2 regions of the Paenibacillus sp. UMB7766-LJ446 genome follow, and region 1 is predicted to be linked to the other one. Evidence: predicted binding sites of a transcription regulator. Region 1 holds the regulator's gene; the other holds the start of a gene.

Evidence for each region. Region 1 encodes LexA, which represses DNA repair genes until DNA is damaged. Its sites were predicted from a motif close to CGAACATATGTTCG; they were not measured.
Region 2: QP794_RS20100 (YhjD family protein) is a predicted target of LexA. The motif match lies at 2,426-2,439, and genes of this name have one in related genera.

What each region holds. Positions count from the first base shown of each region.
Region 1 is NZ_JASOYM010000016.1:22,885-31,026, forward strand. Features, by position in the region: gene QP794_RS28585 (carbohydrate ABC transporter permease) at 4-873, opposite strand; gene QP794_RS28590 (ABC transporter permease) at 886-1,815, opposite strand; gene QP794_RS28595 (HAD family hydrolase) at 2,394-3,200, opposite strand; gene QP794_RS28600 (hypothetical protein) at 3,229-3,741, opposite strand; gene QP794_RS28605 (DUF896 domain-containing protein) at 3,869-4,078, opposite strand; gene QP794_RS28610 (LysM peptidoglycan-binding domain-containing protein) at 4,175-4,552, opposite strand; gene lexA (transcriptional repressor LexA) at 4,868-5,494, shown strand; gene QP794_RS28620 (aldehyde dehydrogenase) at 5,607-6,908, opposite strand; gene QP794_RS28625 (CatB-related O-acetyltransferase) at 7,290-7,949, shown strand.
Region 2 is NZ_JASOYM010000008.1:146,270-154,411, reverse strand. Features, by position in the region: gene QP794_RS20110 (nucleotide-binding protein) at 821-1,858, shown strand; gene QP794_RS20105 (hypothetical protein) at 1,855-2,088, shown strand; gene QP794_RS20100 (YhjD family protein) at 2,484-2,867, shown strand; gene cysK (cysteine synthase A) at 3,171-4,130, shown strand; gene QP794_RS20090 (ATP-dependent DNA helicase) at 4,266-6,248, opposite strand; gene QP794_RS20085 (catalase) at 6,421-8,016, shown strand.

The sequences.
Region 1 (8,142 bases):
GGATTACTGCTTAACAGATCCCAACATGATACCGGTTACAAAGTAACGTTGAACAAAAGGATAAATCGTTAAAATAGGCAAAATGGTGAGTACCATGGTGACCGATTTGATATTTGCAGAAATTTGAGTCAGATTATCGGCTGAAGCACCAGCCGAAGCCCCACCGGTTGCACCTGCAATCATGTTGCGCAAGTAGATCGTAACCGGGAACAGTTCCTTTTTGTCGAGATACAGGAAGGCTGGAAACCAGGAGTTCCAGTGTCCTACAGCGTAAAACAGAACCATCGTAGCCATGACAGCTTTACTCAGCGGTAGAATAATCCGTAACAAAATGCCATACGTATTCAGACCGTCGATAGCTGCCGCTTCTTCAAGTTCCTCAGGCATATTTTCGAAAAATGATTTCATAATTAACATGTTATAAATGCTGATTGCGCCAGGCACAACCAATGCCCACATCGTATTATTGAAGCCCAGGGAGTTAATCAGGACGTAGTTAGGAATCAGGCCGCCACTGAAAAACATCGTAAAGACCGCGAACATGGTCAAAAACTTTCGTCCCATTAATCTCTTTTTGGATAAGGCATAAGCGAAAATGGTCGTCATGAACATGGAAATTAACGTACCTACAACGGTATATATAATTGTATTTTTATAGTTGGTCCAGAACATGCTGTCTCGAGATATGGTCTTGTAGGTTTCTACATTAAACCCTCTTGGGATAATGCTTACCTTGCCTGAATTGATATAAGCCTCGCTACTGAAGGATTGGGCCACGACATTCAAAAACGGATAGAGCGTGATGAACACCACAAGCAGCAAAAAGATGGCGTTGAATACTTTAAATACTTTGTATGATTTTGATTCCAGCATATTGCTCCTCCTTTACCACAAGCTTCGTTGTGTCAGTCTGCGTGAAATTGCATTAACCGAGAATACCAGGATCAGTCCAATAATGGATTCGAACAAACCAATGGCGGTAGCATAGCTGAAATTGCTGGATTGCAAACCTACCCGGTACAGATAAGTAGAAATCACGTCAGATGTCTCGTAGATCAGCGGATTGTAAAGGAGCAAAATTTTCTCAAATCCAACCGCAAGGAAATTTCCCATGTTCAAAATCAGCAATGTAACGATCGTTGGCAAAATGCCCGGTATGGTTATGTGGATGGTTTGCTTCCATCGGTTCGCACCATCGATCCGTGCTGCCTCATACAAAGAATCATCAATTGTCGTCAATGCAGCCAAATAAAGAATCGCTCCCCACCCCATACCTTGCCAAACCTCAGAGGTGATATAAATCGTTCTAAACCATTCCGCTCGCTGCATGAAAGGAATACTGTCTCCAGTGAAAAATGAAACCATTCCGTTAATCGAGCCATTGACTGCCGTTAATTGCAGAATCATTCCGGCAACGATAACGATGGACAGGAAGTGCGGAAGATAAGAAGCGGTCTGCACAAACTTTTTGAAACGTTTGCTTTTCACCTCATTCAGCAGCAATGCAAAAATGATCGGAACTGGGAAGGTGAACAGTAGCGCGAGTCCACCGAGCATGAGTGTGTTTCCAAATACCTTCCAAAAGGTTGGGTCTTGAATGAACATTTGAAAATACCTGAATCCAACCCACGTCTCCCCAAAAATACTACCTCCCGGTACAAATCGTCTGAAGGCGATTACATTTCCGAGCATTGGCCCGTATTTGAAAATGATAAGATAGATAATTGGAAGAATTAACAGTGAGTATAATTGCCAATCTTTACGAAGCAGAGCTGCAGCCGTTCTTAACCTGCTTTCTTTACGTAAAGAAGTCATCGTTAGTGTGGTTTTAGCGGTTTCCGACTCCATATGTTATTTCACTCCGTTCCTTAGCTTGATAAACTAAAAGCGTTTTCGATCATTTCTCATCATCTCTTCTTTTCGTAGAAGACAAGTAATCAGATGACTTCACCCCCACCGCAGAATAAATTAAAGAGATAATGTAAGCGATATCAATTTTGGGAATCCCTAGAGGTATCCATTGTTTAAGAAACTTACCGTCATTTGGTACTTCATGTTGCCCGTTTTATTTCCAGAATTAATAGGTTTCCCTCAACTATGTAAAGCGCTTACAACGAATATGAAAATATTAGCGAATAACCCCCGCTTCCTCTTCATTCAAGTAAGTCAAAGAAATTCGCTGCTTTCATTCGCATACTAGTCATACTAGTATGTTAGTTACATTCTAAATCAGCAGTTCTATAATTTCAATAACTTTTAGTAAAAAATTTTAAATTACGTTAATACGGTATAGTTTTAGCTGTCTCAAAACAAAAAAACATTGTAAGGTTTCATGGATGAAGTACATCTCATGAAACCTTACAATGTTTGGTCAGAACACAAAAAAATACGATTTATGATGCACTAATAGAGAATTCAGCAATAATGCGTTCCAATTCGGATAAATGCTTGATTTCATGGTCAGGCACATACGATTCGGTATTCACTTTATTCTCACGGTTAATCCAAACAGACTGAATGCCTGCAGACAAAGCACCACGAATATCAGTCGTAAGCTTATCTCCAACCATCATGCTCTCCTTAGGCTGTACTCCCAGCTTACTCAATGCGTGCTCGAAAATCGAAGGGTCAGGTTTTCCTTTACCGAACGAACCCGAAATAATAATTTCGTCAAAAAAAGGAGCTAATTCAGGAACACCATCAAGTTTCTCTTGTTGCAACGCAGGACAGCCGTTGGTTAAAAGCAAAAGCTTGAACTTCCCTTGTAGATGACTTAATGTTTCCAGCGTTTCTTCATAGACATGGGGTCTCGATCTCCGCTCTGCCCCAAATTGTGAGGCAAGTCTTTCCGCCAGATCTTCACGATCAACACCAAGCTTTAACAAGCCACGACGCCATGACTCTTTACGATATGCAGGTGCAAGCTGCTCCAGCTGGCGAAACTCCTGCTGATCCCCACCCGTGAAGTTCGCCCAAAGACCTTCAAACGGATTGATCCCAATCATTTTGGTAAACGAAAAAGTTTCATAGGACTCATATAGATTACGTGCCTCATTACGAACAGCTTCTTCAAGGTCTTCAGGTTTAATTCCAGTCTCTTGCGCTGCGATCAGGCAAGTCTCATGAAAGGCCTCTCGAACACTGCGTTCATCCCACAACAAAGTATCATCCAGGTCGAACAAAATCGCTTTTAACGCCATTTCGGTCATCTTCCCCTTTATGCAATAATTACTTTTTCTCGTAAGTTTCCACGGTGATCTGATGTGCTTTGGCGAATTTTAGAAGACGTTCAGTAATTGCATCGGTATCATAACGATTGAGTAGTTTGGTAAACACCCATCTCTTACCTCGTGAATTATGCTCAATCACAACTGTGCCTGGCTCAATTCTGAATTTCACGATATCGTCAACTCCAATTGAACGCTCGCGATTGCCCTTTGTCGTCAAAATCCGGTTAGTTCCTATTTTGACATAAGGACGACGGAGCATGAAGATGACTGCCAAAAATACATACAGCAACATGGTCACCCAGTCCCAGGTGGTCATCGGAGCTTTAACAAGAAACGTACTCATAAAGAGGTACAGGAATGCTAGTCCGATCAGAAAAATAGGAAACAGAAGGCTGCGTCCTTTGAATACGTCCTCACCTGGTGTACCGGAAACCGGTTGACCGCTTTTTTTACGTTGCTGATTCAACTGCTTAGAATTTTTCCGAACCGTTCTCTCGAACGAACGCGACATGAGAATCCCCCTTAGATGTTCTTTGTATCGGCTTACATAAATGTAAACCAACATTTCCCCCTATAATTTGCAACCTCTAGATAACAGGAAGAAACCTAAATATCATATATGATATCATTAGGTTTCCTTAATGTTTGAGTTTGCCTTGGTGGCCTTGATCATTCTCATCATCTACAATTTCAATCGTATCCAGCTGCTGTCTGAAATTGCTTCGAATGTTATTCAAATAGATCTCTCTAAGCTTGGCACGTTCAGCGAGCTCTTCCTCTGTCAATCCAGTCGATTTTTGCTTACGGGCCAATTCATTAATACGTGCTACCAGACTATCTATATCCAAGCTTGTCCCCTCCAAAAATACAAAGTCTTATTAACTTTGACATGTTAAAGGCAGCTTGTCAAGCTGACACGCATTAGCGCGTGTGAATATGCAGTTTTATTCTGTGAATTGTGGCAGTATTAAGACTTGCCCCACCTTTATTGAAGTGGACTGAAGTTGATTCACTTTCTTAATTGCTTCTATATATACACGTGTATCCATCGTTTCCGGTTTATGATCCAATGATATACTCCACAGCGTATCTCCTTGTGAAACTGCCATCTTTCCTCCAGGCAACATATCGTTCTCATTGCCTGCAAATACTGTTAGCACTGTACTGCAACCAACTAATATAATTAATGATACGATTATAAATTTCAACACCCAGGTTGGAATATTACCTTTTGCAAAAACCTTCTTAAAATTTCTTATGTTAGTTTCAACCACTTCTGAATGCACCGGTTCGTAAATGCTTTGATAAGTAGAATATCTCATTAAATATCGACCTCCAAACGTTTGTTCCTATCCGTTGAAATCAATATAACACGAACACTTGTTTTGCACAATAACTTTTCAGAACAATTGTTCGCTTTTTTTTATTGAGTTCTATCACTCATCTTTCTTCTACTATCTTTCTTCTATAGTATGGCACTATCATTTGCAGTATTTGCTTAGAAGCAAAAGTAATTTTCATATAAATTCGCAAAAAAACATTTATTTTATGGCATTTTATTTAGAACTTATGTTTGTACGAACGGAGGTTCTATGTTATAATTTTCCCAAACGTTACTAAAATGGGGTTGATACGGTATGTCGAAGATATCCAGCAGGCAACAGGCTATTCTGGAGTTTATACGCAATGAAGTCCGGTTGAAGGGGTATCCTCCTTCCGTACGCGAAATTGGTGAAGCCGTTGGATTGGCTTCCAGCTCTACAGTACATGGACATCTGGATCGTTTGGAGAAGAAAGGTCTAATTAGACGTGACCCAACCAAACCAAGAGCCATTGAGCTTCTCAGCCAGGAAGAGTCAGAGCATTCACATCAGTTTGCTCACAGCGTTGCTCGCATTCCTGTAGTTGGTAAAGTTACTGCAGGGGTTCCAATCACAGCAACAGAAAATATCGAAGATTATTTCCCTCTTCCTACGCATTATGTGGGCGAACAGAAAGTATTTATGCTTTCGGTCGTGGGAGACAGTATGGTTGAAGCAGGCATTGTTAACGGAGATTATGTTATCGTACGTCAGCAGCAAACTGCAGATAACGGCGATATCGTAGTAGCCATGACTGAAGACGATGAAGCTACGGTAAAAACGTTCTACAAAGAGAAAGATCATATTCGTCTTCAACCGGAAAATTCGACTTTTGAACCTTTGCGTTTGAAACACGTTAGCATTCTGGGCAAAGTTATTGGCCTTTTCCGTGATATTCATTAATATGTTTTGAAGCAGCTTAGATGTTTCACAATAAGATACTTAAAGAGGTTGTCCCGTTGAACGGGACAACCTCTTTTTCTGCCTACTGCTTATATTGGTCTACGTAAGCTTGTTATTCACTGCGTTTAAGAATGCTCTTATGATGAGAAAATACATCAAAGCTCTGTTGACCATGGTAGGAACCCATTCCACTTTCTCCTACTCCGCCAAACGGAAGATAATGAGAAGTCATATGAGACAATGTGTCATTTATGCAACCACCACCAAAAGATACTTGATTCAGAACCTGAGCCTGCAGAGCCTCATCCTTAGTGAAGAGATATAATGCAAGTGGTTTTGGACGGCGAACAATCTCATCTAGCATAGGATTGAGGTCGTTAAACTTAAATACAGGAAGGATCGGACCAAAGATCTCTTCTTGCATCACAGGGGATTCCCAATCCACTTTTCCCAGTACTGTTGGTTCAATAAGCAGCTGATCACGTTCAGAACATCCCCCGATCAGTGTTTTGCCATCTTGGAGTAACACCGATAAACGGTCGAAGTTACGCGCGTTGACGATATGCGGAAAATCTGCGTTTTGCATCACATCATCTCCGAATTTATCCTGAATCTCTGCATCGATCAATTCCAGTAATTTGTCATGTACATTCTCGTGTACAAGCAGGTAGTCCGGAGCGACACAGGTTTGCCCTGCATTCAGAAATTTACCGCGAACAATGCGCTGTGCTGCCAGCTTCAAATCTGCATCTTGGTGAACAATGACAGGACTCTTACCACCTAGTTCCAACGTAACGGGAGTCAAATGCTCAGCAGCAGCCTTCATAACGATGCGGCCAACACCAGTACTGCCTGTAAAGAAAATATAATCAAACTTTTCCTTCAACAATGCTGTACTTGTCTCGACTTCCCCTTCCATAACAGCCACGTACTTCTTGGGAAATATCTCATCAACCAAATCATATGTCAGACTTGATACCGCAGGAGTTAATTCCGATGGCTTAATAATAGCACAGTTACCTGCAGCAATAGCTCCAATCAGAGGACCAAAGGCCAATTGGAACGGATAGTTCCACGGTGCAATAATAAGAGCAACGCCATAAGGTTCAGGATAAATCAGGCTTGTGCCATGAGGTATAGCAGAATTTGTAGGCACAGGTTTTGGTGTAGCCCATTCCTCCAAGTGTTCCAATGCAAAATCCAGTTCACCCAACACGATGCGAATCTCTGAGCCATAAGCTTCTGTTTCGGATTTATTGAGATCCGCACGAAGTGCATCAAGAATACGTTGCTGATACTTCTCAATTCCATGTCTTAATTGCTGAAGAGCACGAATACGGTACTCAATCGGCTTGGTCTGGCCTGTATAAAAAAATGTCCGCTGTGCGGCAACGAGTTGTTTCTCTTCTTCCATATTAACATCTCCAATTAATTGTTCAAAATTTAATTTCTAAAAATATAAATAAATTATACCGCAATTATATGAAACTATCAACATATAGATACTGTAGAGACAGAGGAAACAATTAAAACGTTCTCTTTTTTCACAGACGCACTTTCGTCTAATTAAATCCTACATTTTTCTCTTCATCATATACATTTTGAGCGAGAATACTTACACACATCTCTTTATGAGAACAGGATTGACAAAGAATGAGGTCATTGCTATAATCGCCCTCATATCTTAAGGAAGGATGATTTAGATGGTTCGTCGTCTAAAAAAACTAAAGAATGTAGCTACCGTATCATGCTTCTAAGTTACCCAGAAATATAACTTAGAAGCGAGGAAACTAAAATGAATATAAACCAATTTAATCACTGGTCTGAAATTAAGTATTTAAAAGACATTGTAACCAACCCATTCATCGAAGTTGGCGATTACTCTTATTACTCCGGTTATTATGATATCAATTCTTCTTTTGAAGATGGATGCGTAAGATATTTATGGGGAGATGACAAATCGAGGAGTTTATTCAACCCCATTGAGGAATTTGGTTGGCAAATAGATCGATTAATTATCGGTAATTATGTATGCATCGCAACTGGTGTCGTTATTCTTATGGGAGGAAATAACAATCATCATGCGGAGTGGATCACTGTTTATCCGTTTGCACATCAAATTAGCCATTCCTTCTCACCCAAAGGAGATACCATTATAGAAAGCGATGCATGGATTGGCATGAATGCCATGATTATGCCAGGTGTTACCATTGGTGAAGGTGCGATTGTTGCAGCAGGCTCAGTTGTAACAAAAGATGTCGCTCCTTACACGATAGTTGGTGGCAATCCTGCAAAAGAAGTAAGGAAGCGTTTCTCAGAAGAAGAAATCATGAAGTTAAAAGAAATGCGCTGGTTTGATTGGAAAAGAGAATCGATTGAAGCAATCGCTCACTTACTTTCTAGTTCTTCTATTGATGGGTTATATGAGTACTATTTATCGGAAATTAAGGACTAAGACCTATAGATATAAAGCCAGATAGAATAATAATATTCTATCTGGCTTTTTTAATTAACGAATAAGCTGATGAAGGAAGTTAAGCATTCACGAATGATATGCTTGATCACTATTATTTTTGGGGGACCATTTTGAGGCATTAATTTTTATCGTCAATTTCCCCCTTGCCCACAAAAAGAAAAAACCCTCAGCG
Region 2 (8,142 bases), on a different contig from region 1:
CCAATCCCCTCTTTCGCAGAGTCAGCCGTTTTTTTTCTTTACGGTGGTGTACTCTACAAGGGGCGCTAAGTGTAAGAGAGATCGTAACGTTTCCAGATCGTCCTTGGGGAGATTATCCTTCGGGAACTCATGGTATCCTGATCCTTTCTGTCTGTTGGTGGTTAGCTGTGCTTGGTTAAACGAATTGAAATATTACACTATGCACAAAGTCGAACGTCTGATATCACACTTAACCCACTTCGATTGCAGTACCCTCTTTCGATCGCTGTTATCCACGAATTTTTCTGATCCCATATTTCAAATGGGAAAATTCGTTGATAAAGGCGAGCGCTTCGCTTCTACAGACGGGTTCTGCACTCTTCGTTCCTGTGTGAATGTAAGTTCAACATGATTCAAAGCGTGTAATCGTTCATTCTGCTTAAACACCAAAGCTAACTTGCTTATTCTTCTATTATATAACACCGATGTGATTGGGTCGAAACAGTCGGCCCTTCAAATATGAGCAAAAAGCACACTTAGTCCTGCATAAGCCGTCAAACAGCCACACCAGGACAAGCTTCTCTACCTAATAGTGCAACCTGCTCCTTCATTCTATGATTGAAGCTTCCAAATATAACTGTCCAGTCACCCAACTGTGACAATTTGGGTCCATTTTTTTATTTTTCCGCGGATTTTAAAGGAATCATTTTCCTCTTGCACATACACTATAGCAGATGTAATCGGCTTATCTTTGGTCCAGTTAAACGTTTCCAGACTTACTCTGCTTTTTATGGTATAATATAACAATTGATTCCCACTACCGTTTAAGCGAGGCGGATTGATGAAAACGTTAAAGCCAAGAGTCTTTATTGGCTGCTCGCTGGAAGCGAAGCCGATTGCAGCCGCAGTACACGAAAACTTGCGTTTCTCGGCCGAAGTTACCCCTTGGTACTCCGGAGTTTTTAATCCAAGCAGTTATACTATGGACGATCTGGAAACAGAAGTGCGGACGACTGACTTTGCCATTTTTATTTTTCATCCGGATGATATATCGAAAATTCGCGGGAAGTACTATGCCTCTGTCCGTGATAATACAATGCTGGAAATGGGTTTGTTTATGGGTCGTCTGGGACGAAAGCGCATTTTTTTCATTCTTCCTGAGGATATTACGGACATCAAAGACACCTCCAAAATTGAAGGTTTACGCATGCCTACAGACCTGTTGGGGTTAAATCCACTCGTTTATGAAATTCGTTCAGACGGGAAATGGGCGCCAGCCGTTTCGGTGGCCTGCTCCAAAATCGCCGACAGTATCGAAGAACAGGGACGCTGGAGTGATCCCGAAGTGGAAAAAATCATCGAGAAGCACAAAATGTCTGAGGGGGAGGCACGGTTACAGCTGCTCAAGCTGCTTCGATTCTTCAGAGAATTGCTGCGTACCCGCAAAGCAGACTCGGTAATGTTGGAGCGAATGAGCGATGCACTTCGCAGTGCCTTCGTCTCTCATCCTCCATTCGCTGTACGCGGAACGGCCATATACCGTACAGATGATAGTGGTCATATTGAGCAATTATGTGGTAATGTTGGGGAACCGGGGAGAAAATATAACTTGTCCGCCAATGACGACAAGCAGCCCGATGACCCGAAGCGTATTCTGGTCATTGATTCTTACCTGGAAAACAAAATCAAGATCAATCTCTACGACGATTACCTTGAGAAAGAGTATCTGCTATGCTATCCTGTAGCCAAGAGATATGTAATTACAGTCCACATTATTGGACATATTGAAGCGGATGAGGCGATATTTCAGCAGATTGACTTGGAGAATCGTCATCTGTTCAACGCCATCAACGATTTGTTAGGAGGCGAACCGGAATGAAACCGGAAACGAAAAAAATAAGCAAGCGCTGGGGCAGCGAGAAAAAGGTACGCCTCAGTTCTGCGCCCGAAGCATCACGACCGGTTCCGGAACCCAAGGAAGAAGATCGTTTCCACAAACCGGCCGTACCGCTGACTACGATTGGCCCTTCCCTGAAGGGTAAGGAAAGACCTTACAAAGTGATTCTGGAAAAAGAGGCTCTTTACGAGAAGCCTCAGTATCTTGCTTAACCGCTTTATGCTCATATACAACTCTGCCGTCTGGTTCGGCAGATCATCTGGCCCCGCCGCCCAAGGCAGGGGCTTTTTTGTTGCAATGCTTCGGCAATCCCTTCATAACCTTCGCTAGTACCAACGGACTAAGAGCTCTTCATCTCTTCCTCTGATGCATTAAGTTGTTTTCTTTATGCCCTTAGGTTTCCTGCAAAACCCAAAAATTATACCTTATTTTGGAGAAGGCTTGTCCCTATTTGAATGCCTCCAACCTCAGCATAAATCGGGTTTGGACTACTTCCAGTATTTCTCGGTTGTATTGTGTATCATCATTGCATATATTGATTATAATATAAGAACATACGTTCTGTAAACAAGAACATGTCCGAATCCATGGTTAAGGAAGTGAAAGTATGTCATCCTCCTCTTCCGCCCCATCCCCTGCGGATGAAGACCACCGTTTGATTAAATGCATGGTTGTACGCACTCTGCTGCTGGATGTACTTGAACGGGATATTCGCACGCTGGATACGTTGCAGCTCAAAATGCCAGAAGTCTACATTCTGTCTCTAACCCGTATTCAGAATCAAGTACTCAAGGAAATGCTGACGCTTCGCAAACAGATGAGAACCCGTGGCGTCAAGGTTCTGGAGGAGAAACGGCAAGTCGATGGGATCGAAACCCAGTATCTGTGCAGAGGATATTTGCAGCGGTTCTATATGCTGTGGACGTTTGCGCGGAATGAAGTCAAAAAAGAGCTTAGTCGTCATCTGGATATGGACTTGACGCAGACTTGATGCAACTCGGACCATATTGTACCCAGACATGATTCTGGCTGAATGATCCGCTGGACCTTCTCGTCATATGCCCGCTCAAATTCGGATCTCTCCTCCTTACATGAAACAAGTTGACCCGGGGAGACTCTGTTCATTAAGATAGAATAGAGATATATCCAACCATTCCAATAAGGCAGGGTCTGAATTCAATTCCTAATACAAAAAACAAGCCTGCCAGCCAATATGGCGGGACAGACTTGTTCAGTGGACTTGATTTCAACCGGATTAGCTCTCAACGTCTTATCAATCAAGGAGTTGTACTTCATGGACTTGAATCCGCATTTAATTAAAAATCAAACACCCGCAAATACAGGCATTGCCGCAGATGTTACCGAACTGATCGGCCAGACACCTGCCGTCAGACTGAACAGACTTACAGGCAGCCATTCCGCTGACGTATACGTCAAGCTGGAATATTTCAATCCCAGCGGCAGCGTTAAAGACCGTGCCGCCTATAACCTGATCGTTCAGGCCGAACGGGCTGGGCTTCTTCTTCCCGGCGCAACCATCATCGAGCCGACCAGCGGCAATACCGGGATCGGTCTTGCGATGAACGCGGCTGCCAAAGGATATAAAGCCATTCTAATCATGCCGGACAACATGTCCAAGGAACGCATCAATATTCTGAAAGCCTACGGCGCAGATGTGGTGCTCACCCCTGCGGCAGAGCGGATGCCCGGTGCGATTCGCAAGGCCAAAGAGCTTCAGGCCGACATTCCGGGAAGCTTCATTCCCCAGCAATTCGAGAATCAGGCGAACCCGGATATTCACCGGATTACCACGGCTCCCGAAATTATGCAGCAGATGGAAGGCAAGCTCGACGCCTTCATTGCCACGGCGGGAACTGGCGGCACCATTACCGGAACAGGCGAAGAGCTGCGCAAGCAGCTGCCGGACATTCGCATCTATGCGGTGGAGCCGAAAGGTTCTCCGGTGCTGTCCGGTGGCGAGCCCGGACCTCACAAGCTCGTCGGTACAAGTCCGGGGTTCATTCCGGACATTCTGAATACCGACGTGTGGGATGCCATTATCCAGGTGTCCGATGAGGATGCACTGGATACGATGCGGCAGCTTGCTGCCCGGGAAGGGCTGCTGCTCGGCCCTTCCTCTGGCGCTTCGGTGTGGGCCTCCCTGCGCATCGCGCGGGAACTGGGGCCGGGTCACCGGGTGCTCTGTATTGCGCCTGATACCGGGGAACGGTATTTGAGCATGGGTATTTTTTAACTAAGAAGAATTCTAACACAAGTCAAAGGCTCCCCTCCAAAATGAGCGCTTGATCACAGCCGGACGTTGAATCCGCAGCGTACAAGTACTTACTCTGGAAAGGAGCCAGTTAAAGAATCTAAATATGAATGTGAACTAGTGTGTCAGGGTTGTCCATTCTACACCTTCGGGAAGCAGGGCCGCAATGCGGTCTTTGGCTTCCTTTTTGCTGTACAACGATTCGTCGAGAATCGCGGCTGACCCCGAATCACTGCTCGTCCGAATCAAACGCCCCAGACCTTGCTTCACACGCAGCAGCATGTACGGAAGATCGACCTCCTCGTAAGGCGCTGCCGATGCACTGCGTTTGGCATTAAAGACAGGGTCTTGCGGAGGATATGGAAGCGACCAGATCATGACATTGGATAATGACGGTCCTGGAACGTCCAGCCCTTCCCACAGATTGACGGAGCATAGCACACTCTCCTCATCCTGTTGGAAAGCCGCAATCAGGTCACTGATCTCCCGATCACCCTCATACATAAAGCGTAATCCTTGTGCCTCAGGGACCTGAGCAATGTCTTGCTTGAACGCACGCAATTCCTCCATCGTACGGAACAGGATCAGCGCACGGCCTCCACTCTCCTGAAGCAGCGATACGGCGTCACGCAACCGATTTTCGTTTTCCGGGTGACCAGGTACGGTTTCATCTGTTATCTTCATCTGCATTTTGTCCGCGTAGTCATATGGGGAAGCCACGGAGAACGATACAAAATCATCAATCCCCAGGCTATCTGCCACATAACGGAATGAACTGTCCACAGATAACGTTGCAGAAGAGAAGACAATCGGAATGCCTGTATTAAACACGCGCTCGTTCAGAATTTCCTTCACGGTACGCGGCATGATGGATAAGGTTGTTTCGTCCTCGCTCTCTTCGGCCCAGCAGATGTACCCATCTTCCTTACGGAACAACGCAAGTGCGGACTGAATCATGTCCAGATGTTCTTCCACGACCCGCATCTGATAACCATCCAGCGAGAACAAGCCGCTCTCAAATACCAATTCTTCGCCGATCGCATCCAGTACACTGGTCAGCCGTTCAATCTCACGCAGCAGCGGCGGTTCTACCCGTACTTCTTTTCGTTCCGATCCGGGAATTGCCACCGTATACGTATCCAGCAACGCAAACAATCGTTCACTGCTCTCAATCGCTTCATCCACACGCTCCGCAAGGGATTCACGGATCTCCCCTTCAAGCAGACGGGTCACCAGTTCCTCGAAGATGCGGTGTTTCAATTTGTAGCTCAGTGCGTTCAGAGCCGCTTCTTCCAGCAAATGTCCTTCATCAAATACAACGGAGCTGTGATCAGGCAGCAATGGCAATTGACCCTCGCGTTTGCGCGCTTCATAGGTCCACACATGCTCCATGTAGTAATCATGGGAACAAATAATGATGTCCTTAGAACGACGGTAATGGTCACGCGACAGCGTCAGACCGCAGCGTTGTCTTTTTGGACAAACGAAGCAGTCTTGAAAAGGGTCCCAGTTGATTTTGTTCCACTGGCGATCATTCAGATGCGGATACTGTTTGCGGTCACCATACGGATGGAACGCTTGAAGCGTACCCGGCGTATTCACAAAATCCGGAAGACTCTCATGCACTTCTTCAATGACAGGCGCATCTTCATCTGCAAATCTCATCGCACTTAATTTGTTCAGACAGACGTATTGGTCGGGTGATTTGCCCAGACGTGCGTCCACTTCCAAATCCAGATGTGCAGCCAGCTTCGCAATATCTCCGCCCGGCTTCACCAATTGTTCAATCAAGGACTCATCGGCACAGGCGATGACCGCCGGTTTACCTGTATAACGTGCATAACAGACCGCGTAGAGCAGATAGACTAACGTCTTGCCTGTTCCTACACCGGCCTCAGCCATAATGGTCTTTTTATCTCCATAGGCCCGTTCAAGCTGGTACGCCATAAAAATCTGTTCATCCCGTACCTCGAAGCCGGACTCAGGTAAAATATCGTAAAAAACATCGGCAACCCATTCCCCTAAACGGGATACAAAGGGCTCTGCCGGATCATATGCAAAAGGATAACGTTGTGTAGACAATCCTAGGTCAGCCTCCATTCTTATACAAGCGGTCCGATTTTATTTTCCGTTCAAAAAAGGCCACTGGGCAAAAGTTAATTATCCCACGCGATGGGGTGGGTGACAAGCTTTTTTTAATGGGATTAATGTATAGAACCGGCTCGCAGGGAAAATATATATTTGAATCCATCATAAGGAAAGGCGGTGTTCCATCTTGAAACACGATGACTCTCAATCAAAGCATTCCCCCGAATCAGCGTCTGAGACATTAACGGATCGTCAGGGTCACCCTATTACGGACAATCAGAATGTTCGAACCGTCGGCAGCCGGGGACCGACTACGCTGGAGAACTATCACTTTCTCGAAAAGATCACCCATTTTGACCGCGAACGTATTCCGGAACGGGTAGTGCATGCCCGCGGCGCTGGCGCTCACGGTGTATTTCAGGCTTATGGGACGGCCGGGAATGAACCGGTATCGAAGTATACACGCGCACGTCTGTTTCAGGAAAAAGGTAAAGAAACGCCCGTCTTCGTTCGGTTCTCCACGGTTATTCACGGCGGACATTCCCCGGAGACGCTGCGGGACCCGCGCGGATTTGCTGTGAAATTCTATACCGAGGACGGCAATTGGGATCTGGTGGGCAACAATCTGAAAATCTTTTTCATTCGTGACCCGCTCAAGTTCCCGGACATGGTACATGCGTTCAAGCCGGACCCTTTGACCAATGCACAGGATATGGAACGATTTTTCGATTTTGTCTCCCTCAGCCCTGAAGCTACCCATATGATTACGTTCCTCTTCTCCCCATGGGGAATTCCGGCCAACTATCGGCAAATGCAGGGTTCGGGCGTCAATACATACAAATGGGTGAATCAGGAAGGCACAGGCGTGCTCATTAAATATCACTGGGAACCGCTCAATCAAGGGATACGGAACCTTCTTCAGAAGGACGCCAGCGATATTCAGGGACAGAACTTCAACCATGCCACCCTGGACCTGTATCAGGCAATCGAACGCGGAGACTACCCCGAATGGGAGTTGTGTGTTCAGGTTATGGAGGACAGCGAGCATCCTGAACTGGATTTCGATCCGCTGGACCCAACCAAGCTGTGGCCGCCAGAGCAGTTTCCGTTTTTGCCTGTTGGAAAAATGACCTTAAACCGTAATCCCGAGGACTACTTTAATGAAGTGGAACAAGCGGCTTTTGGCACAGGTGTGCTTGTGGATGGACTGGATTTCTCGGATGACAAGCTGCTGCAAGGACGGACTTTCTCCTACTCGGATACCCAGCGTCACCGGGTCGGTGCCAACTATCTGCAATTGCCTGTAAATGCACCCAAAAATCGCGTTGCCACCAACCAGAGCGGCGGGCAGATGCAATATCAGGTCGATCGTGCGCCGGGTCAAAATCCACACGTCAACTATGAGCCTTCCTCATTGGGTGGCTTAAAGGAAGCAGCTCCGCGCGGCAAGGAACATGAACCTCTTATTGAAGGTCATCTTGTTCGTGAAAAAATTGAGCGTACCAATGACTTCGGACAAGCCGGTGATACCTACCGTTCATTTAAAGATTGGGAGCGAGACGAGTTGATTAGCAATCTGGTAGATGCTTTAGCTACATGCAAGCCGGATATTCGTGAGCGCATGATCTCCTATTTCACACAAGCGGATGCCGATTATGGACGTCGGGTAGCCGAAGGATTATCCGCTGTTTCAACCGATGACAGCGCCACAGTTCAACCTAAACATGAGCCTACTATTGAACAGGCAGCTAAAGACAGCCATGAAGCCGATCCGTATTAAGGACTGGATGATTGAGCTAATGCTTATTTAAAGGCAACGGACATGTTTTATAGCAACATATAGGTTCGTTTCATAACCCCTGGTAGCTAAGACTGCTTGATGCAGCCTGCTATCGGGGGTATTTGG